DNA from 3 places in the Paenibacillus sp. FSL R5-0519 genome. Region 3 is predicted to be linked to each of the others. Evidence: riboswitches for the same ligand, from Rfam matches in the RefSeq annotation. Region 3 holds a riboswitch; each other region holds the start of a gene.
What was found. Region 3 has a riboswitch for cyclic di-AMP ahead of MKY73_RS29620 (ubiquitin-like domain-containing protein). Riboswitches for the same ligand answer to the same signal wherever they lie in the genome.
Positions count from the first base shown of each region.

Region 1: another riboswitch for cyclic di-AMP. It lies ahead of MKY73_RS19430 (C40 family peptidase); the one in region 3 lies ahead of MKY73_RS29620 (ubiquitin-like domain-containing protein).
Region 2: another riboswitch for cyclic di-AMP. It lies ahead of MKY73_RS22615 (hypothetical protein); the one in region 3 lies ahead of MKY73_RS29620 (ubiquitin-like domain-containing protein).

Region 1 is NZ_CP150234.1:4,344,278-4,352,311, reverse strand. It holds gene MKY73_RS19460 (glycosyltransferase family 4 protein) at 1-335, shown strand, start outside; gene MKY73_RS19455 (hypothetical protein) at 467-1,522, opposite strand; gene MKY73_RS19450 (xanthine phosphoribosyltransferase) at 1,727-2,308, shown strand; gene MKY73_RS19445 (hypothetical protein) at 2,406-2,735, shown strand; gene MKY73_RS19440 (hypothetical protein) at 2,855-3,073, shown strand; gene MKY73_RS19435 (carboxymuconolactone decarboxylase family protein) at 3,215-3,544, shown strand; gene MKY73_RS19430 (C40 family peptidase) at 3,643-4,107, opposite strand; cyclic di-AMP (ydaO/yuaA leader) riboswitch at 4,113-4,244, opposite strand; gene pelA (pectate lyase) at 4,660-5,622, shown strand; tRNA gene MKY73_RS19420 (tRNA-Leu) at 5,786-5,870, shown strand; gene MKY73_RS19415 (carbohydrate-binding protein) at 5,962-7,647, opposite strand.
Region 2 is NZ_CP150234.1:4,995,322-5,003,355, forward strand. It holds gene MKY73_RS22605 (Nramp family divalent metal transporter) at 144-1,439, shown strand; gene MKY73_RS22610 (HAD family hydrolase) at 1,574-2,302, opposite strand; gene MKY73_RS22615 (hypothetical protein) at 2,433-2,831, opposite strand; cyclic di-AMP (ydaO/yuaA leader) riboswitch at 2,947-3,122, opposite strand; gene MKY73_RS22620 (glutathione peroxidase) at 3,494-3,973, shown strand; tRNA gene MKY73_RS22625 (tRNA-Leu) at 4,121-4,203, opposite strand; gene MKY73_RS22630 (urease accessory UreF family protein) at 4,647-5,348, shown strand; gene MKY73_RS22635 (XRE family transcriptional regulator) at 5,620-5,829, shown strand; gene MKY73_RS22640 (hypothetical protein) at 5,857-6,492, shown strand; gene urtE (urea ABC transporter ATP-binding subunit UrtE) at 6,524-7,219, opposite strand; gene urtD (urea ABC transporter ATP-binding protein UrtD) at 7,197-8,006, opposite strand; gene urtC (urea ABC transporter permease subunit UrtC) at 7,969-8,034, opposite strand, start outside.
Region 3 is NZ_CP150234.1:6,564,372-6,572,405, reverse strand. It holds gene MKY73_RS29630 (HD domain-containing protein) at 1-109, shown strand, start outside; gene MKY73_RS29625 (TatD family hydrolase) at 444-1,214, shown strand; cyclic di-AMP (ydaO/yuaA leader) riboswitch at 1,456-1,709, shown strand; gene MKY73_RS29620 (ubiquitin-like domain-containing protein) at 1,980-3,164, shown strand; gene rnmV (ribonuclease M5) at 3,320-3,865, shown strand; gene rsmA (16S rRNA (adenine(1518)-N(6)/adenine(1519)-N(6))-dimethyltransferase RsmA) at 3,870-4,772, shown strand; gene yabG (sporulation peptidase YabG) at 4,832-5,728, shown strand; gene MKY73_RS29600 (Veg family protein) at 5,882-6,157, shown strand; gene MKY73_RS29595 (small, acid-soluble spore protein, alpha/beta type) at 6,413-6,589, shown strand; gene ispE (4-(cytidine 5'-diphospho)-2-C-methyl-D-erythritol kinase) at 6,739-7,593, shown strand; gene purR (pur operon repressor) at 7,691-8,034, shown strand, end outside.

The sequences.
Region 1 (8,034 bases), 2.2 Mb from region 3:
AGGAATTCATGCCATTCTTTGATATTTTTGTACTTCCTTCACGAGCAGAGGCATTTGGTTCCGTTTTCGCTGAAGCGGCGCTGAGTTGTCTTGCCCTTGTGGGTACGGATGTAGGTGGAATACCCGAACAGATCGAGAATGGTAGCAATGGGTTGCTTGTACCGGCAGAAGATCCTTCTGCACTGGCTGAAGCGCTTGAAAAGGTGATGCTTGATCCGGCATATCGTTATGAACTTGCCCGTTCAGCGTGTGAAAAAGCCAAAACACATTACTCGCTCGGCAGATCAGTCAATGAGCTGAAGAAGATGTATCTACAGTTTCCCAGCAAGACCTAAAAGAGATAACAAAAAGTGCGAGCCGCTGTGCTAAACAGCGGCTTTTTTTCATGCAAAAGGTGTGTGCATGAGTGATGAATTGTGGTTATGAAGCAAACGTATGCACATATTCATGAAGTACATAAGCATGTTTATATATTTTTGCGTCCACGAAAAGCGCCCCAGCGGTTTAATACCAATTTGGCTGCCCAGAACAGTGCCATACTTCCGAAGATAGGGTAAAGGATAGATAGCAGAGAACTGAATCCAAACTGACTGAGTGAGTAACAGAGCAGCATAATGGTTAATGTAATGAAACGGGGATGAACGCGTATATGTTGTCTGAGTTGCAAGGTCATGCCATAGATATCGGCAACAAACGTACTGAATATTTCCATGAAAATAAGAGATACATATACAGATTGTACTGCCCATCCAAGTTGAAAGGCAATGCTGCCCATCGGAATTTCGAATTGGATGATGCCGGGCATCTGTGCCGACATGGCAAAATGGGCTGCCATTAGCATGAAACCTACGCCAATTCCACCCAATACTCCGCCCCACTTCAGCACATTCCGACTACGAATCTGGTTCCCTACAGGCACCAGAACAGCTTGAGCTAACGCCAGATTAAATGAAGTGTACAACAGTGGAGACAGCCATACTTGAATAGGATTTGAGTCTGTCGTCAGTGTGATGAATCGGGAAGCTCCCGGATGATGGATGGTACTTGTGATCATAAGCAGAGATAACAGGAGCATCATAGGCACGACAATGCTATTCATTTGAAGGATAGCTTGGATGCCCCGACCGAGAAGCAGATATGTCCCTACAAGTGTGACGATTAGACCGGTCTGATAATGCAAACCGAGATGTTCGACAAAAACGGAACCTGCTCCGGCAAGCATGACACTGTTCACGCCAATGAGAATGAGAAGGGTCACCCAAGTGATCCATTTGCCCGCCTTGTGGCCGAATAAATGTTTGTTCAGATCCTCATAAGAGCGGGATCCGGTATCGTGGGCGATCAGCATCATTTTGGTACCTAACCAGACAAAGAGCATGGTGGATAAGCCTATGGTGACGGTGGCCCATTTGCCATACTGGGTAAAAAACTGCAAAATTTCCTGCCCTGTAGCGAAGCCGGCTCCGACAACCGTTCCGATGTATGTAAATGCGATCTGCAGCACCCGAAATGCCTGTTTCATGTGTTTCCCCTCTCAGGACCCTGTATAGTTTGGACATGCGGGTACCATGGTACAAGGTATGCTTGACCCACGAAAGTCATGACAATCGATCATGAGCTTTGGCTTGAATCTCGTCTGAAGGACAGCGTCCAGGCAATTTCGCTTGAACTTATAGATAGATATATGATACTTTTACCTCATAGGATAGGCTTGGGAGGTCAAATCATGGAATTATTGAAACAACGAATTTTACAAGAGGGTGTTGTGATCTCGGATCAAGTATTGAAGCTGGATGGTCTGTTGAACCACCAGATTGATCCTGCATTAACGATGGAGATGGGGCGTGAGTTCGCTGCCCGTTTTCGTGAAAGTGGAGTGACCCGTGTAATCACGGTAGAATCCTCGGGGATTCCGGTAGCGTTTGCCGCGGCCTATGAACTTGGGGTGCCACTTGTATTCGCCCGTCGCAAAAAAACACTTCTAGCTGATCCTGATGCTTACTGTGAACGCGTACCGTCCTTTACCAAAGGAATTGTAACTGACATTATGGTATCTCGCGAGTTCATTCATGAGAATGACCGTATTTTGTTCATTGATGATATTATTGCCAATGGAGATGCCGCTCGTGGCGTCATCAAAATCATTGAGCGTTCCGGTGCGGAACTCGTCGGATTCGGCGTTGTGGTAGAGAAATGTTTCCAGGCAGGGGCACGAACGATTCGTGAACAGGGGATTCCGGTGGAAGCCTTGGTACGCATTCGTTCCCTGAACGATGGGACGGTACAATTTGACGATAACGAAATGTGACATTTTAAAGGAATAGGGCCTATTTTTTGAACTATGCCTTTGCATGGCCGCTAATTTCATTTATAATGGGGTTATGTTAGGGAGAGGAGGCAACACCATGGGGAACCAACCGGCAACAGAACAATTCTTTAATGATAAGCTGGCGGAATCGAAAGTTCATTTTGAACGTGCCCTGGATTGTAAACATACGGAATTCGATGACCTTTATCCCTATATGATTGAACATCCTCAATTTTTCTGGTACAAACGCTATGTTGCCTGGTCAGAATTACTGACGATTGTAGGCTTATGCGAAGAGTTGTCCTTCTCTTGGAAAGAACAATTTACACCGCATCAAGTGGAGTACCTTGAAGAACGTGTGATGTCCGCCAAAGTGCTTGATTTTTGGTTCGAGAAGAACGACAGCAAAGAGCACGCGCAGCGGTAACTTTCAGTCGGGACAACATTTCGAATGACATGACAGTCCAATACAGTCACGTGAGACCTAAATGACTTTTCATTTAGGTCTCTTTTTGTAAATAAATTTGGAATATAGGAGCCATGAACATGATTAGTGATACAGAATTGGACGCCCTGCGTCTGTCAGGTGAGAAAGTCAGAGTAGTACGGGACGAGCTGGAATCGAACGATGTAACCGGGATTGTCGTTGCCTGGGATGGCGAGCAGGTACTTATCCGTCGTCAGAATCGACGTGTCGTCAAGTTGGATCGTGGTTACCGCTATCAGTTATTCAGCGAACCCCGGCAAAGTCCACTTGGTGAGTAACAACGATCATTATGTCAGAAGTATGAGCGTACAAATGTTTGGATTTACCATGATTTCTTGGCATAATTGACTCACTCGGGAGAGAAGATAGGTACAGTGAAGAAATTCTGTAACTATAGCCGAGAGGGTGTGCTGCAAGACATGACATTGATGAATGATAAAGTTCATGCCTACAAGGATCAGATTGGAGCATTAAGTGATGTGCTGCCAGGTGTGGTGAAGTCGTATCATGAGTTTACCGGAGAATGCTTCCAACCTGGGGTGATTGATGCGAAGACCAAACAGCTCATCGCGCTTGGTATTGGCTTGTTCGCCAACAATGAGGTATGTACCTTCTATCATGTAGAAGAAGCACGTGCCAAGGGCGCTACAGATCAGGAGATTATGGAGACCGTTGCTGTTGCCGGAGCTGTAGGAGGCGGACATGCCCTGTCTCAGGGCGCGATGCGAGTGCAGAAGGCGCTGCATTAAGTGCAGATGGAGGTAGTCCAAGGACTGTCCTCCTAAAGAGGAAATCAAACAAAAGAGGAGGTTCCGGTTGATCCGGAGCCTCCTCTTTGATATTATACCTACATTTTCCCTAACATTTTATCGTACATAAACTGTCCAGTTACCCGACGTGCTGTTACGTAACGATCATTGAAATAAGGATTGCTCATTTTGGTGATGCTTACCCCTTTGCTGCTGGATGCATGTGCAAATTGTCCGCCGCCGATATAAACACCTGTATGTGAAATGCCTTTGCCTGTTGTGTTAAAGAACACCAGATCACCTGTCCGAACATTGCTCTTGGCTACTGGAGTACCTGCTTTGGCTTGCTGTTGCGAAGTACGTGGCAATTCAATGCTGTATTTATTGAAAATATATCTCATAAACCCGGAACAGTCGAACCCTGCCAGAGTCGTGCCACCCCACTTGTAAGGAATACCTGTCATGTTGTTCACTACGGAGTTAATACTGCTTGCCTCTGTGCTTGTTGCCCCGGATGTAAATAGTACAGCCGCTCCAAAAATGGAGATAATCAGTTTTTTCAAAATCAATGTTCTCCCTTCGATGCCTACGGAGTTAGCTAAGGGTTCGGTAGAAGGTTCCCTATATTTCCTATGTATAAGAATAATTCACCCAAAATGGTTCCCCCGTTTTCAAACCTGAAACTCGGCAATGAATAATTAAGTTTTTGTAACTATTTGAAACTATATTGCATAAATGCGTAATTGTCAAACCCTTTTAAACCCCTTCGTAATACCTCAATGTTAGCGGAATTAACGATTTTATATGAAAGAAGGCGTCAAGTTTGGGTATCATTGATGACAAAAACGTCATTATTGATTCGTTTGAGACGAAATTGGATAAATAATTAAGTTTGTCATGAGTTAAAAGAACTATCCGTTATGTTGAATTTGAGAGATTATATTCATTAAGTTGCATATATTGACAAAAATCGATTTATTGCATATTATCTGATTATCCAATCCACATATTGGATGAAAATAGATTTTATTGTGGTATACATTCAAATTAAGGAGGTTTAAGACTGGCATTATAGGTAAGGTAGAATTGTGAATTTTATTAAATGACATGGGAGAGTGTTACATTTGAAAGCGAAGAAAATTGTTACTTTTGTCCTGGCATGCACCATGGTGTTCTCAACAGTTGGAATGGCAGTTCTTCCTGTAGGGACGGTATCTGCTGCTGATGCATCCGGTACAACAGCGAGTATTTCAGATATTTTGAAGAACCAACTGCCGGATGGAGGTTGGAGAAAAGATTATAAACAAACAAGTGGAGAGTGGGCGAAGTCCACGATTGACAACAAGGCTACATATTCAGAAATTAGAAGATTGGCGAAGGAATTTAAAAAGACAAATGATCCACGCTACTCCACAGCTGCAATCAAAGGAATCAACTTTTTAATCAGTATGCAGTATTCAAACGGCGGATGGCCACAAGTCTACCAAAGCTCTGGATATCACAAGCATATTACCTACAATGACGATGCAATGATTAATGTAATGATCATGCTCGATGAAGTAGCAACACGCAAAGGTGATTTTTCATTTATCGACAGTACACTTGCTAATCGGAGTAAAAATTCAGTTGCCAAAGGTGTGGAGGCGATTCTGAATACACAAGTCGTCTCAGGGGGGAAGCTTACAGCATGGGGACAACAACATGATTCCAGTTCCCTTAAACCAGCGAGCGCAAGAATCTACGAAGTACCATCGCTGACAGCTGGAGAGAGTGTAACGATTGTTAAATTTCTGAAAACGAGGCCTGCTACCGCTAAAATTACCGCATCCATTAAAGGAGCAGAGGACTGGTTTAACAAGGTGAAAATTACGGGTTACAGATATGAAAGGGCAAATGGTGATAGCAAGATTATCGCTGATTCCAAAGCAGCACCGATCTGGGCACGCTTCTATGAAATAGGAACGGATAGACCCATTTTCATTGGACGAGACGGGGTAGTTAAATACAAATTAAGTGACATTGATAAAGAAAGAAGAGGCGGTTATGCATGGTATGGCAATTGGCCTTCCAAGCTGTAGTATGACTCCTTTTTGATAAACCAAATGATTAGTTGAAGGTAAAGCCCGAATGGACAAGCATGTCTGGTTCGGGCTTTCATGTTATTATTTTCAGTATTGACATGATAGATTCGGCATGATATATTATTTCTTGTCGCCGAGATTAATCACGGAGATACAATATGCGGTCGTGGCGGAATTGGCAGACGCGCACGGTTCAGGTCCGTGTGGGCTAACCCCCCGTGGAGGTTCGAGTCCTCTCGACCGCATCGAATTAAAAGACTCCTCAAGCTAACGCATGAGGAGTCTTTTTTGTTTGCATTTTTTGATATTAGCCTAACATCAACCATACGGAATGTTTTATTGTGCTGCGGTAACATTAATGCTGTCAATATTCGGTCCTTCCGTTCCCGTTGTAACGATTCGAAGGGTATTTACACCTGAATTCATAGGAACTTGAATGGTTTTCTCACCCCAGGTGGACCAGCTTCCTGTTGCAGTGAAGGGTTCATTGCTGAGTACTTTGGTGCCATTCACGTAGATGTCCAGATTGCGAGTACCACTCTCCTGGGCGTAACGGAACTTTACGTTTTTGGTACCTGTAATCGTATTGTTGATGTTATTCCATTGAATGGCTGAGCCTGTATACGCGTTAAAGTTCACATATCCTGATCCTGTATATCCCGGGTAAAGTGTTTCGATCACTGCATCAGTCAACGTTGTTCCCGTCTCAGCTTCATATGTGGTGCCAGTGCCTACATTACCGCCTCCATTGCCACCAGTGAGATCAGCAACAAATGTAGTTACACTCTGTGCAGGAAGCTGGGCTGTGAATGCGCCATTGGAAACATTAATAGGTGCAAGACTTGCCAGATTGCGACTGCTGTCCGTCACATACGAAGATACAGTGGAGGCATTGCCATTCTGCAACACAAACCGCTGGCTTGTGGCCGAAGTTCCACGGTTAATTGCCACGACGACAACTTTGTTATCACCTTTGTATGCAGAAACAAATGTGTTCGTATCCGGATTTTTCGTTGCATCGACTCGCAGGTAGCCAGGACGTACAAATTTGGAGAAATGGGCCATATTATATCCGCGTTTGCTTATGGTACCGTCCTCTTTCATCGGACCATACTGTCTGCGGATGTACCACCACACATAGGCCTGAAAATCACCTTCTACCATGGCATTGTGCATGTGATAGGAAACTTCGAGTGCTTCAGGCCAGCGGTCTGCTGAATTGTTGTCACTGTTCGGAACATATACCTCAGTCATCCACAGTTCTTTACCGGCTCCTTTTTGCTTGAAGAGAGGATAGGCAAAGTTCGAAATCTGGGTTCCATACGTATGTGCTCCCAGAATGTCCATGTTGGCAAGTGCCTGCGGATCATTCAGGATTGGATCGGATATGTTCTTTAGGTATTGGAAGGATTCAGGCGCCATGACTCTGGTACCTTGAATGGAACCTGCATTTTCTTTCATGAATCGAAGGATCTCTTGTGGAGTCCACCAGGTCCAGTCGTGAGCATAGTCCGGTTCATTTTGCACAGAAATGGCATACAGATCTACACCGTTATTTTTCATGTAGGTTACAAAGTCGTTCAGATGCTGCGCATATGCGGCATATTTGTCGTATTTCAAACGTTTGGCATTGGTATCTCCATTACGGTTGAACGTTTCCACCATGCTGCTCGGAGGATTCCATGGGGAGGCAAATACGATAGCCCCCTTCTCAATAGCCCGTTTGGCTGTGGCAACTTCACGATACCAGTTATTCGAATCTGGATCGACGTAGATCCTCAGAATTGAAAAGCCTAACTGATTCTGGTCATTACCAAAAGCCGTTTCTCGTTGAGCGGGAGTCAGATCACCAATCCAGGCAGGAAGGTTAATGCCTCCAAAGCCCTTGATCAGTTGTTTTTCCGAGGACAAATTAATATTGGCATCACTTGCCGCCGAAACTTGTGTCGGGGTTAACATCAGGGGTAGTGCTGTTAAACAAGCCAATACAACATTGATCGTTTTTTTGAATTTAAATTTCACTACTTTCATCCTCCTCGATAAAGGTAAATGGTTACATAGAGAAACCGTGACCAGGGAAATAAGAAGAGCTGATAGTCTGGCATTTATTTTATGTAAACCCTTTCAAAACCCCCTTCCAAAAGTATAGGAAAGAAATGAAACACATTAACTTCTTTCATTTGTTGATTCTACTAAATAATTGCCAAACTGAAAACCTGACAAATTACAGTATTTTTTCTAATTAATCTCTATTTTGCATCTGTTTAATGACAGTTCTTGTCTGAAAGTAAAGGTGAGAACGGGGATTAAGGCGATGTTCGCTTGAAATACAGGTCTCCAGTGGTGGGGATGTTGTTATTAAGGAAGGCTTTGGCTTACATATTACTCCCTTCATTATCAAACAATGAG
Region 2 (8,034 bases), 1.6 Mb from region 3:
ACAATGTAACAATAAACATAAAAATTTAGATATATCTTGAGCGGTTCGTCCCGCATCACTATTCCAAAGAGTCAGGTGATAAACGTATGAGTAAAAAAAATCCATTCAACGCTCCTTCAAGTGAATCATTGTCTACTGCAGGCATGGCCCCTTCACTCGGAGAAGCACATAGTTCCATGAAAGTACCGCAGAATGCGGCATGGTGGAAGAAATTTCTCGCTTTTGTAGGGCCAGGGTATCTCGTGGCCGTAGGTTACATGGACCCCGGCAACTGGGCAACAGATATCGCAGGCGGATCGCAGTTCGGGTATACTTTGTTATCCGTCATCCTGCTCTCGAACATGATGGCCGTTGTACTTCAATCGTTGGCAGGAAAGCTTGGCATCGTCACTGGACGGGATCTGGCCCAAGCCTGCCGCGAACGTTTCAGCATGCCCGTTGTCGTCATGTTATGGATTCTGTGTGAACTGGCCATTGCAGCTACCGATCTGGCTGAGGTCATCGGTTCTGCCATCGCATTAAAGCTCTTATTTAACATTCCCATGTTGTACGGAGTTATCATCACTGCTGTTGATGTACTCCTGATTCTTGTACTGCAAAACAAAGGCTTCCGCGCCTTGGAAACACTCGTCATCGTGCTGATGGCCACCATTGCCCTCTGCTTCGGGATTGACCTGTTCCTGGCAAAACCGGATATGGGCGGTGTTCTCCATGGTTTTGTCCCCAATGTGGAGATCCTGCAGAACCCTGCCATGCTCTATATTGCCATTGGTATTATAGGAGCAACCGTGATGCCGCATAATCTGTATCTGCATTCTTCCATTGTGCAGACGCGTCAGATCGAACAGACACCACAGGGCAAAAAAGAAGCGATTCGTTATTCGACCATGGACTCTACAATCGCGCTAACACTCGCCTTGTTCATCAATGCGGCCATCCTGATTGTATCAGCTGCTGTATTCCATAGTGCCGGCATGACGCAGGTTGCCGAGATCTCCGATGCCTACCACTTGCTCACACCCCTATTAGGGACTACAATCGCAAGTATCCTGTTCGGTGTGGCGCTGTTAGCATCAGGCCAGAATTCTACCCTTACAGGTACACTCGCAGGGCAGATTGTTATGGAAGGTTTCCTCAACATTCGGATTCCGGCTTGGCTGCGCAGACTGGTCACACGTCTGATCGCCATCATCCCGGCAGTAATTGTCACAGCAATTGCAGGAGAACACGGCACAGAAGAACTGCTCATTTTGAGTCAGGTTGTACTGTCTCTTCAATTACCCTTTGCGGTAATCCCTCTGGTCATGTTCACGAGTGATAAAAAAAGCATGGGTGCATTCGCTAACAAATTGTGGCTCAAAATCATCTCATGGGTCATTGCCGCAATTATCGTTGTGCTGAATGTATATCTGATCATTCAGACGATCCGGTTATTCTAATCTCGTCTTATCGACTAAACATTAAAAAGGCTGATCAACTCCGGTATTCAATACCAAGTTGATCAGCCTTTATTATTGCAGTACAGCGAGGTGTTTCTTTTGTAGTAAAACTCCGAGCTCTAACAAATAATCATCTATTCCTGATCCGGCACCAGTAAAGGCAGGAGTTCATCCAATGAATCCACAGTCCAATCCGCGCGTTCGTCATCCGATCGGTCTGGCTGGAATCTTCCGTACCCCTGCATAATTCGAATCGTACGCATGCCCAGCTTCCGGGCAGGAATGATATCGTTATCAATCCGATCCCCGATCATGACGGCTTCCTCCGGTGCACAACCCGCCTGTTTCAGGGCTACAGCGTACAGCTCTGGATCTGGCTTGGACACCCCTTCTTCAGCCGAGCATGCCAGAACATCAACATACTTTCGCAGTCCGTAACTCTCCAGTCTTTCTTCCGTTCCAGGACTCTGATTGGCGATAATGCCAATGCGATAATACCGCGACAACTGCTGAAGAACGGAATCCGCTGAAGGAAAAGGTCGTTCAAGATCTTTTTTAAACTTCAGCTTGTCCTGAATCTGTTTCTGATGTCCTTCATCTTCAATGAATGTGCGAATTGCCACTCTCATGGGCCATTGTTCATATTTCTGATAACAGTTCGCGAACAGTTCACGTACCGCCTCAATCTTCACCGGATACCCCAAAGCACCGGCTTCGCGAACGAACTGTCCGATAATATCATCAACCGGGTCCCATTCATCCACTAGCGTATCTCCAACATCAAAAAACAACCACTTCAATCCACCCACATCCGGCACGCCAATTCCTCCTTGTAACCATAAAAAAAGAAGACTCACCATCATGCACGAGTCTCCTCAAATTTCCGTTTATCAATGAATCAAATCCATAATACCTTGAGTCGATTCTGAAATTGATTCTAATACAATCAATTATAACAGGCACCTTACACCTGAGCAATCTCAAGCTATGACATTACCCATTGAGGAGAAAGCCGACTTCCCCATTGAGTGAATATACAATCCGGTCTGCACCCATTCCCCGATAGATCCCCTTCGGATGGCTTTGCTCCGTAATGACGCATAGGGATTTCGATGTCCACGATCGACAGATCTGTAAATAACGACAGGTCAGATTCAGGCTGTTCTCGAAAATAAATACGTTACCAACGCTTGCCTGCGGCAAAAACCATTTTTGAGCTGCAGCCGTATTCATGCGAATGACATGTTCTACTCCGATTCTACGGAGTCTGCGCTCTTCCCCTGCACTGTTGGTTAGAACGGCAAACGGCATTTTTTTGTACATCAGCAATTTGATAAATTTGCGTCCTGCTTCATTAGGAGCAGTCACTAAGATCATCTCAGTATCCATCATTCGTTCCTCCCTTGGCGTGAAAAGACAACAAAAAAGAAGCGTGGGGGACCAAGGCCTCCCGAACGCTTCTTAAAGAATCCATGGCGAAAACGCCATGAACCAGCGTACGGCTTGTTGCCTCTCCCTTTAACGCTTACGAGGTTAGCTGACGGATTCGGGCGCGAGAGTCGCCCTATTTCCGGCTGTCACCGGAAAATTCACCCCATGAATGCCTACTGTCCTGGACAGCGCATTCCGTTGGTTCCCCCGTTTCCCACTCATGAATGAATGGAAACTCAGCGATTAAAACATCGTTCGTATATCTTAAGTTAAGATTGAGCGATATTATCGTTTGTTTCGTTTTTCAGGTACAATTTAGTTTTAAATTGAAATTACGATATGAATCATACACCCGTGCCATGGCGGTGTAAAGTCCGGACAGATCACCGAATCGGGAGATTTTCGCCATTATTCATATATAATAACGCTTACAATACGGTTATACGCTATTCACCTCGTCAAAGCTATCTAATTCTCACTCTCGCGTAAATCACTTCGCAATTCATTCACGCATTTTGCACAACTTACCAGTTTTGATTCTTTTAACACCATATTAGTTTTGCATTATTTAATTGTAACCAATATAATGAAAGGTATCAGATGATATCATGGAGGCGATTGAGATGACAGTCTACGATTACAAAGTGAATACCCTTCGCGGTCAAGAAGTTGAAATGTCCGACTACCGTGATAAAGTGTTACTGATTGTGAATACGGCAAGCTCATGCGGACTTACACCTCAATTCAAAGGTTTGCAAGAACTGCAAGACAAGTTCCAGGATGCGCCATTTGAAGTCCTTGGATTTCCAAGCAACCAGTTTGCCCAGGAAAAAGGTTCTTCCGACGATATCGCCGAGTTCTGTCAGATGAATTATGGCGTGAGCTTCCCTATGTTTGAGAAAATTGATGTGAATGGCTCAAGTGCTCACCCGCTCTTCCAACACCTTAGCAAAGAAGCACCCGGCCTGCTTGGCTCCAAAGCAATCAAATGGAACTTCACCAAATTCCTTGTGGATCAGAACGGACAGGTAGTTAAACGTTATGCTCCCAAAACAACACCTGACAAGATTGAAGAAGATATCAAGAACTTGCTGCAAAAATAGTACATCGGCCACCCGTAGCCGGAAGGTAGAGCACCATTACCCCCGGTAATGGATGGCCTTTTTCAACTTCTGGATACCAGACTGTTCAAAAAGGCAAAAAAAGAAGCTTTCCATTAATGGAAAGCTTCTTCTTCATCGTTCATATGATGCGGTCGAGAGGACTCGAACCTCCACGGGCATACGCCCACTACCCCCTCAAGATAGCGTGTCTGCCATTCCACCACGACCGCATGTCGTAAATAATCGGCAACAGAATTGATTATACAGGGTTCAGAAATAAAAGTAAAGCATTTTTTAAACCTTCTTTTTAGCTAGGCATTTTCCTCAAAAAACGCATATTCTCGTCATGTTTACCCATGAACTGCATATTATTAGATTTGATCCCCTCTTTTTCGGTAAGAGCCGATCTTGTTGATTCATTTATATATAGTCCTTCCTTATATATAGTCCTCTCTGCACTTCACCAAATAAATAACACAATAAGTTATATAAAATAACACAAATATTAAATATCAGATTCTATTCATTAAATTCAACGGATACTATTGACAAAAAGCGGACATTTATGGGAAGATAACTATCATATAATTCGGATTTTCAAACATAAAGTTAACAAAAAGGAATATAAATGTCATTTAACGTGACATTTAACGAACACAGGAGGCGAATGATTGTGAACCGTGGGAATAAGCTGCTCGATTATGTCAAACTGCTTGATTCCTCTATTCAGGTTGGAGGATTCACCCATTCCTTCGGCATGGATATCCATATCAGGGAGGGTACCATTCGTAATGCTGAAGATCTCGAATCATTCATGCGTTGTCAGTTGCATCCCAGCATTGTTCGTCTAGAAGGCATGGCCATCAAAGGCATCTATACCGCAGCAGATCACAAGGATACATGGCGGATAGCACTGATCGATAAACTGGTCCATGTTCAGCGAACTCCTGGAGATCTCAGAGAACAAGCTGCCGCCATGGGAAAACGATTGATCAGACTGGCACGCGCTCTGCACCCCTGGATTGATTTTAGCCCGCTCGAACAGATCTTCGCCAAATATGATTCGGTTGGCTGCCTCTCCACTGTTCACGCCTGGATTAACCACCACCTCGACATCCCGGTCGAGGAAGCGGTCCTTGGTTACCTGCATTCAGCCATGAATGCCTGCATAACCGAAGCCTCCAAAGTCATTCCCCTGAACAACGATATAACCAAAGATCTGATGGTACGCCTGGCCACAGATCTGGAGACTGAATGGAATACCGTAAGCGCCTCGGCTGCGGATGGACTGGCACAGCCAACCTCAATGTCCATGAAATCATTTTTCCCCAGTTTCCATATGCTTGGAGCTGGACTTCATGCCTACAGAGCCTAGTCCTCTTGCTCCACAAACCCGTCCCCTTCCCTTCATCAAACAAACTAAAAAACACGCCGGCAACCTCCTTGCCGACGTGTTTTTTGTCATTTTATTTGTTTATTTAACGTATTTACGCCATTTAACATCACAAAATACACTTTTTTTCCGTCTTTTTTAATTGTTAGATGACGGATTTACGTATATAATGAAATATACAGCTCGCATTTCTATATATTCTACATGAAGAAAGGGCGACTGAATACTACATTCTAACCAGGGGTGAACCCTTTTGAACAAGAACAAGAAAAAACCAGTCACTCCGTTCGGATGGGCCATCAAACGACGGCTAACCGAACTACAAGTGGACCAGAAGACCTTTTGTGAACAGCACGGCATCCCACCCTACCGTTTATCCAATCTCATCCACGGCACACGCAAAGCAACCCGATTCAGGCACATGGTCGCTGATATTTTGGATATTCCAGATGAACTGAGATAAGAATTCTGTCAAAGGAGGGCCCCATCCATGAGACATGTTACATCCGATCTGGAGAGACTGTCGTTCCAGTCCATACGTCACCAACTCATCATCGTTGATCATAATTGGATCATTCACAGTTGTAACCGCGCCTGGCAACAGGGGCTCGGCCAATCACCACCACACCCGGATGCGAATATTAATCATGCACATTACCTGCATCTGACGGAAGCCTGGGCAATACGAAGCAAGAACGCAAACATGGCACATGTCGCACAGAATTTGAAAGAACGCGGAATACCCTTTAATCGAAATCATACATATGACATCTGCGTGTATACTATATACAACGAAGAGAGGTGGTTTCGTGTGGAACTCACCCCTCTGTCTCACACGAATTCAATTCTGGATACCGATCTCGCTTTGATTGCACACATGGATATTACAGAACAGAGGAAGACAGAACGCCAATTGAAGAAGGCATTGTCTGAAGTGCGCACATTGCGCGGACTGCTGCCTATTTGCGCTGTCTGCAAACAAATCAAGGACGAAGAGGAACACTGGACCTCCGTTGAGAGTTATCTGGAGAAGCATACCCACGCCGAATTCACCCACGACATCTGCCCGGAATGCATCCGGCGGTTATATCCGAAATACTCGAATATCCTGGACAAGCGTTCCTGAAACCACTCTCCACTCAACACGCTTACTGCAACTACACGGACAGATGATGTTCAAACTGCGACATATCCAGTTCTTGCGGTGTCCCATGCAGGGTGATGGCCCCTTTGTCCATGATATAGATATAATCGGCGGCACTCCTTACAAAATCAATACTCTGCTCTACCAGCAGAACCGAGAGGTCTCCCTTTGCCTTGAGCTGCAAAATAACCTGCCGAATGTCCTCCACGATAGAAGGCTGGATGCCTTCTGTCGGCTCATCAAGCAGTAACAACCCCGGATGGGAAGCCAACGCCCGGGCGAATGCCAATTGTTGCTGCTGTCCACCACTCAGATCCCCGCCCTGCCGTCCATACATCGTAGCAAGCACCGGGAACATCGCCAGCACATCCTCCGGGAACGTTTTTAATCCCGGAGCACTTGTCTCCAGACCAAGCAACAGGTTTTCTTTCACCGTAAGCTGCGGGAAAATCTCCCGCCCCTGCGGTACATAACCGATCCCTGCCCTTGCCCGCTTGGCTGTGTCCAAGGTGCATAACTCCTGATTTTGCCACCGAATACTGCCCTTGCGTGTTTTGAGCAGCCCCATTAATGTTTTCATCAACGTGGTTTTACCCACACCGTTACGCCCCATCAGACACACCACCTGTCCAGGCTGTACGTCCAGATTCACACCACGAAGCACATTGCTCTCCCCGTAGCCGGATTCAATTCGTTGCAGCGACAGCATGGTCATCCCTCCTTTTGCCCAGATACACTTCTGCCACTTTCGGGTCTGCCTGTACCTCCGCCATCGTACCTTCCTTCAGCAGTTTCCCTTCATGCATTACCGTTACCTTGGCTGCGAACTCTCGCACAAACTCCATATCATGCTCCACCACCACAACCGAGCGTTCACGCGCAATCTCTTGCAAGAGTCGCCCTGTCTTGTGCGTTTCTTCATCCGTCATGCCTGCGGCTGGTTCGTCCAGCAACAACACACGTGGCTCCTGCAGAAGCAACATGCCGATCTCCAGCCACTGCTTCTCCCCATGTGATAACGCTCCTGCACGAGTCTCAACGCGATCTTGCAGACCAATCTGTAGCGTAACACGCTCCATCGCAGCACTCATTTTCCCATATCGACGAATACCGATGGCTTGCAAAGGGGAACGTCGAGTCTCCGCTGCCAGCGTCAGATTTTCCTGCACCGTCAGACCCGCGAAGATTGATGGCGCCTGAAATTTGCGTCCTACACCTTTGCGAACAATCTGGTGTTCTCTCAGTCTCGTCAAGTCCACGCCATCCCCCATCTTCACCGAGCCGGACAACGGTTTGGTTTTACCACAGATCACATCCAGCATCGTCGTTTTCCCCGCACCATTCGGTCCAATCAGAAAATGCAGATCATGCTCATGCAGCTTCAGATTCATGCCTTTGACAGCAACGAACCCGCCAAAGGCCACTGTAATATCCTCAGCTACCAGGACTGCCGAATCCTTAGTAGACTTCAGGTTTTTCCCGAGTGACTTGGACATGCGCACTCTCTCCTCTCCGCTTCAGCAA
Region 3 (8,034 bases):
TTCCATCAGCGGGCTTCACCGGGGGAAACATCATTTGTATTACCCGCAAAACAAGGTGGATGCGATTATTCATGAATTACCGTCACATATACGCCCCTATTTCTTGTAATCGTGTGGGTATAATCCAATGAAGAATTTAGATATCAAAAGACTTTCAAAAAGAGCTATTTTTCATGATACAGTAATCTGCTTTAATGGGGAGTATATGTAGATCGACATAATTCTGTAAATGAAAGCAGGCAAAGTTAGCACAATCAGCAATATGTAGATCAGAATATCCTTATATCTTCTATATATTGTAGTTGTGAAGAAACAAACGTAATGATGTAATATACAGATTGCCCAAAATGTTTTATGTATGAGTCATTGAAAAATTTGAATTTCACCAAATTAAATTTTCAAAAGAAGATAGTCGTTATTTCGACATGAAGGGAGATACAGACATGATGCTGTTCGACACACATACACATCTGGATGCACCACAATTCGACGAGGACCGCGAGGACATGATTCAGCGTGCTGTGGATGCAGGAGTTGGTCGCATGATCAATATTGGCTTTAACCGGGAGACAATTCCAACCACAATGAAACTCGCTGAAACGTATGACTTTATCTATGCAGCTGTAGGTTGGCATCCCGTAGATGCGATCACAATGCAGGAGGGAGATTTGGAGTGGATTGCATCTTTATGCAAGCATGAAAAAGTGGTGGCGATCGGTGAGATTGGATTGGATTATCACTGGGATACTTCACCGAAGGAAATACAGCATCGCGTATTACGACAACAAATTGCCTTGGCGCGTGAAGTGAACATGCCGATTGTCATCCATAATCGGGATGCACATGAGGATATCATAAGAATTTTGCGTGAAGAGAAGGCGAGTGAAGTTGGTGGTGTGATGCATTCGTTCTCGGGCAGCTGGGAAACAGCGAAAAGTTGTCTCGATATGGGTTTCCATCTCTCCTTCGGAGGACCGATTACATTCAAAAACGCAAAGCAACCCAAAGAGGTGCTGGCGAAGGTTCCAATGGACCGATTTTTCATTGAAACCGATGCTCCGTATTTGACACCTCACCCTTATCGTGGGAAACGAAATGAGACAGCGCATGTACGTCTGGTTGCAGAGGCAGCTGCGGAAATTAAAGGCATTTCGGTGGAGGAAATTGCTGCAATAACCACCAAAAATGCCATGGAACGATTTGGAATTCGTTAAAAAAACGAGCAAATGAGGTGAAAAAGGCAGGTAAGCGGAGTTAATTTGCCCTTTGATCCAAATAAATCAAGAATATTACAATATTTTAACCAAATATTCAGAAAAACGTACTTGATCAACGCTTTACAACATGCATCAAAACAGGATATCATCTTTTCAGTGAATTGTTGTGCGGAAAATTGGACAGATGTTCGGGGGATGAACAAAGGGACACTTTCCGATGAAACAACATTACTTTCATGAATCAGTCTCGCTGAGTCTCCGTTAACGGAGAGCGGGGGAACCAATAGGGCTTAAACATCGGTGTATTTGGCCGATGCGCAACGTTCGCTGACCCAAAAGCAGCGAAGAGAACTGCGAAGCCGTATTTGATTTCTTCTTTGGGTCTCGGGGTGAATTCAAGGGCGTCCGCCATGAGCGGGTGACCTAAGATAGGGCGGCTCTCTTTCGCCCGAACCCGACAGCTAACCTCGCAAGCGGAAAAAGAGAGGCAACCTCGTGCATGAATTTCCGATATTCAAAATCATTCGGAAGCCACGAAAGAGTTCCTCTTACACTCTTTCTTTGGCTTTTTTGTTTTGAATAAAAGAAATGTTGTCATCATACGGTAGGTATTCAGGAGGATGACATCATGTTGCGAAGATTGATTCATGGTGCAGAACCGATCAGTTGGTCCGATCTGTGTTCTGTAGAAAATTTGGTATAGTCACGTCAAAGACATCATGCGTTACTTTAGACGGCGAGGCTATGAAGGAGGACGGAGAAGTGGGCACATTCCAACCAGAAGAGACCCATGAGTCACGATCATCCAGTAAGTCTTTCGCGTTGCGGTGGAAGCATGAGAACATGCGTCAAATGGCATTGATCGCGATTTTCTCAATTGCGCTTACAATCATGATCTTGTTAGTCGTTTACGGTCAGGCCGGGAAACAAATTTCACTGGTTATTGATGGCAAAGCTCAGGTGGTAGAGACTCGTACAGGAATGCTTCAGGAAATGCTGGAGGAGCAGTCGATCACAGTCAGCCCTCACGACAAGGTATCCATGTCCATGAACGGGGCGATTACTGATGGAGACCGAATCGTTATTGAGCGGGCCGTTCCAGTTAACATTACGGCAGACGGAGACACCAAGACTCTGTATACAACGGATTCATCCGTAGAAGATGCAATTCAAAAATCAGGTATTCAAGTTGAAAGTAATGATAAGGTGTATCCGGCGCTTGGAACTGCGATCAAAGCAGATATGAAGATCCGTGTAGTGCGCGTAACAAAGCGTACAGTGGATGTAGAGCAGCCAATCGCTTACAAAGTCATTAAAACGGCTGACCCTAGCTTGTACAAAGGGGATAACCGTGTCGTTGTGAACGGCAAAGAAGGCACACTTGTACAGCACATCGAAAAGGTATTTCAGGATGGAGAATTGGTCTCCAAAAAAATGGTCGGCAAATCTGTCGCGAATAATCGTGTAGATAAAGTGATTGCTGTCGGCACCAAAGCAAAACCTGTTGTGAAAAAACCAGAGATTCAGACCGTATCAGCTCAAACTTCAACGACGAAGAAGGCTACAACAACGAACTCGAAGAAAACATCTGCCTCGGGCAGCAAAGTGATTACCGTATCCGGGACTTCTTTTAAATACTCCAAAGTACTTAAGAATGTATCCATGACTGCCTACTCTTCCGAAGAGCCTGGCATTGGAACTAAAACAGCTTCCGGTACTCGTGTAACGGAAGGGCGCACCATCGCGGTTGATCCCAAAGTCATTCCAATTGGCTGGTGGGTATATATCGAAGGTCTGGGATTCCGTCGTGCGGAAGATACAGGCGGCGCCATTAAAGGCAACAAAATTGACGTATATTATGACAGTGTGAAGCATGCCCTGAATTTTGGACGCAAGAAAGGCAAGACGGTCTACGTGATCGGTCCGGTGAAGCCGGAAGCGAACTAAAATCGTTTTACTTTGAAATGGGAATGCTATAAAATAGTTGCATGAATGATTCATGCGGAATATGCGGCGGAGGGGTCTGAATTCAGTCTCCCCCGCCGTTTGGCAGAGAAGAGGATATTCCTCTTCTTTTTGCGTTAGAAAGGAAGAAATGGAACATGATAAAAGAAGTCATTGTGGTAGAAGGCCGTGATGATACGGTAGCCATCCGTCGGGCCGTGGAAGCCGATACCATAGAAACAGGTGGATCAGCCATCAACCAACGCATTCTGAAGCGGATTGCGCTTGCTCAGGAGAGACGGGGAGTCATTGTACTGACAGATCCGGATCATGCCGGCGAACGCATTCGTAAAATCATTGCGAATAAGGTGCCTGGCTGCAAACATGCTTTCATTCCGGAAGCCGATGCCACACGCAAAGGGGATATTGGGGTGGAGAATGCCTCACCGGAGGCGATCCGTCATGCTCTGGCACGCGTACATACTTCATACGAAGGCGCTCCTAGCCTGATCGATTGGGAGGACCTGATCGCGGCAGGACTTATTGTGCATCCGCAGGCTGCTGCACGTCGCATGGAGATGGGCAATCTGCTGGGAATCGGATATTGTAACGGTAAGCAGTTCCACAAACGTCTCGGTGTATTTCAGATTACACGGGAAGAGTTCTCTACAGCATTAGCGCAAATTGAACGTGAAGGATTGTGAGCATATGAAGGATATGGAAGAGACGATAGAAATTGCAACGCCCAAGCGAACCAAAGAAATTATTCAAAGACACGGATTCTCATTTAAGAAAAGTCTAGGTCAGAACTTTTTGATCGATCAAAATATACTGAACAAAATTGTGAATGCAGCCGACTTGGACGAGTCCAAGGGTGCGTTAGAGATCGGACCGGGAATTGGAGCCCTTACGGAACGATTGGCCCGGGTAGCTGGCCCTGTCACAGCCGTAGAGATTGATCAGCGCTTGATTCCCATTCTCGGAGAAGTGATGCAGCCTTATCCGAATGTACGTGTGCATCATGGTGATGTGCTGAAGCTTGATCTGGCTGAACTGTTCCAAAGCGATTTTGCATCGGTGGACAAAGTCAGTGTTGTGGCTAACCTGCCTTATTATGTAACGACTCCAATTATGATGAAACTGTTGGAAGAGAAGCTGCCAGTGGACAGCATTGTTGTCATGATCCAAAAAGAAGTGGCTGAACGCATGGCTGCTGCACCGGGATCGAAAGACTACGGCAGTCTGAGCATCGCAGTCCAGTACTATAGTATTCCTGAGCTTGTGTGTATTGTGCCGCCGACGGTCTTCATTCCCCAACCTAATGTGGAATCAGCTGTTATTAAGCTGAAGGTGCGTGAGCAACCACCAGTTGAGATTCCCGATGAAGCACACTACTTCGAAGTGGTACAGGCTTCTTTTGCCCAGCGGAGAAAAACAATCTCGAACAACCTGAAGGCACGTTTCTTCACAAAGGAGAACCGGGAACAGGCAGACATTCTGCTGGAGCAGGCAGGTATCCAGCCGTCCCGACGCGGAGAGACGTTAAGTCTGCAGGAGTATGCTACACTCAGCACCGTAATGTGGGAAGCAGGGGTACGCGCAGCATTATAAAATTCGAATGAACCAAACCGGGTCTCTGCCCATACGATGGGGTAGAGGTGATTACGTTGATGAATATCGGAGACTTGGTCGTTCGGAAGTCATACGGCGGCGATGTGACTTTTCGGGTGGAAGGCCTTCAGTTGGATGCTGCGGTCATTAAAGGGACTGAGTTCCGGCTGCTTGCCGATTCCCCAGTGGACGATTTGATACAGGTTCCCTACGAACCGCAAAGCGCCAAGACCAGACAGGCGCATATTAAAGCACATCAGACCCTTTCCCGCCTGCAACAGATTCGTATGGAACAGGCTGAGCGGAATCGTGAAGGTCTGGTACAGGACTGGTCTGCTCAACAGGAGCCGGCTTATTTTGAAATGCCGGGAAAGGTGCTTCATCTGGATGGTGATCCGAACTATTTGAAAAAAAGTATGGATCTCTATGAGCAACTTCGTGTTCCCGCAGAGGGACAATACGTTCATGAATCGGCAATGGCAGATACCTTATACCGTTTATTACCCAAAGTACGTCCAGATATCGTGGTCATTACGGGTCATGATGGGGTGTTAAAGACACGTCAGCCCTATGACTTATATAGTCTTGGTAGTTATAAGAACTCGCAAAATTTTGTGGCGGCCATTCAGGTGGCCAGACAATATGAACGTCATCTGGATGCACTCACTATTGTGGCAGGGGCCTGTCAGTCCCATTTTGAGGCACTGCTGCGCGCTGGAGCGAACTTTGCCAGTTCTCCAGGCAGAATCCTCATTCATGCACTTGACCCGGTCTACGTGGCAGCCAAGGCTTCCTTCACATCGGTACGGGAAACGGTCAACATGAATGATGTGCTGCACAATACGATCAGTGGTAGCCAAGGAGTGGGTGGTGTCGAGACACGGGGGAGCTACCGGGTAGGCCTGCCGGGGCTGAATGATTTATCTACGCTAAAAGTGAACCCGTCGGCAGTCTGATGTAGGCCATTTAAAGTCCCAATTTGGGGCTTTTTTTGTTTGCAAAAAAATTCATTGACAACAACTTTTTGATGCTGATATAATAATTAGTTTTGATTTGACAATGACTGTAAAATCCGGTATAATGGACAAGAAAAGAGGTGGTCGTCGACAATGGCTAAAAACACGCTGTTGGATATCAAACGCAATCTCGATGCACATATTGGTCAGAAAATTATGCTGCGGGCTAATGGTGGCCGCCGTAAGACCATTGAGCGTACGGGTGTATTGGAAGAAACGTACCCTTCTGTTTTTATTGTTAAGCTTGATGAAGAGCAAGAAACCTTCAAGCGAGTATCTTATAGTTATGCGGATATACTTACGGAATCGGTGGAAGTCATGGTTTTTGACCCGGGCAGCCAGACGCATAGCTCCTATATGGAGACGTAAGTATCGTTGTACAGGCGATTCGCCCCTTGGGTGGATCGCTTTTTTATGTCTAGAAAATCAAATCAACCATTTATCTTCTAAAGTAACCCATACATACGCAGGAATGAGTGAGGAACGGTCGCGGCATACTATATGTACAAGTGAAAGGACAGTTTCTTAAGCAATACAGGAAACTTCATTTGGCCTGATGGCAATATGTCCAAAACGTGAATGAACTCATCACATTATGATGGATACTTTGGAGGAGGATGGTTCATGAGTCGCAGAAGAAGAAGTGTCATGTCCGAGGATCTGAAGAATGAGCTCGCGAAAGACCTGGGCTTCTATGATACGGTCCAACAGGAAGGTTGGGGTGGAATCAAAGCCAAGGATGCAGGAAACATGGTGAAAAGAGCCATTCAACTTGCTGAACAGGCTGCCCGCAAATCTTAATCCGGTTCAAGCAGATTGAAAAGTGGGGAAATCCGTCAGGGACAACCCCGCTTTTTCCCCTTAGATGCGGAATAGAAATGACTTGACAGCCCCATTTTGATATAATATGTTAAGTTGTCTTAGGGAAAAGGTGAGGACGGGTGAACGCCTTGAAAATTTACGAAAAAGCGCCTGCTAAAATTAATTTGATGCTGGACGTTTTACATAAAAGAAGCGATGGATTCCATGAAGTTGAAATGATCATGACCATGGTCGATCTTGCTGATCGGCTGGAAATGTCGGAGCTGCCGCGAGATACCATTTTCATCTCCAGTCAGGCGGGTTATATCCCGCTGGACGAGAAGAATCTGGCTTTCCAGGCAGCCAGACTGATTAAGGAGCGCTATAACGTGCGTACGGGCGTCCATATTCATCTGGATAAAAAGATTCCAGTTGCAGCCGGCCTTGCCGGAGGCAGCAGTGATGCAGCAGCAGCTCTGCGTGGATTGAACCGTCTGTGGCGATTGAATATACCGGATCACGAACTGCAGGAGCTTGGAGCTGAACTCGGTTCGGATGTTCCATTCTGTATCACAGGAGGGACTGCACTCGCTACAGGCCGTGGTGAGAAGTTGACTCCCATTCCTAATCCGCCGCAATGCTGGGTAATTCTGGCCAAGCCTCCAATCAATGTGTCTACAGCCGATGTATACGGACGGTTCCGCAGTGACAAGATTGTTCGTCATCCGAGTGCTGCTAAAATGGAACAGGCAATTCGCAACCAATCCTTTACGGAAGTCTGTGACCAGATGGGCAATGTGCTTGAAGATGTAACGTTGAAGCTGTATCCGGAAGTTCAGCATCTGAAGGATGCCATGATTCGGTTGGGCGCAGACGGTGTGTTGATGTCCGGTAGTGGTCCAACGGTATTTGGACTGGTCTCCAAAGAATCCAAGGTTGCCCGGATATACAATGGCCTGCGTGGTTTCTGTAAAGAAGTGTACGCTGTACGTATGTTGACATGAAATTCGCTTTTATAATGTACAAACACGTATAAAGGTGGTATATTTTTAAATAATTATTCGGATTTGGATGTTTCCGTGATCGTGAGGATGGATCTCTGTGAAGAAGTTAAAACGAAGCGCAAGGCTGGTTGAAATGACGCAATATTTATTGTCCAGACCGCATACGGTTATTCCGCTCACCACATTTGCCGAACGCTATGGTGCCGCAAAGTCTTCAATTAGTGAAGATTTGGCGATTATCAAGGAAGTGTTCGAAGAAGGTGGCTCAGGAGAACTGCATACACTGGCTGGAGCAGCCGGGGGAGTAAGGTGGATTCCGAAGGTATCCCGAGAACTGGCACTTGCATTTGCGGAACGGCTCTCGACCCAGCTCGCGCAACCTGATCGGATCTTGCCTGGAGAATACCTGTACATGTCCGACTTGCTTGGTCAGCCCGCATT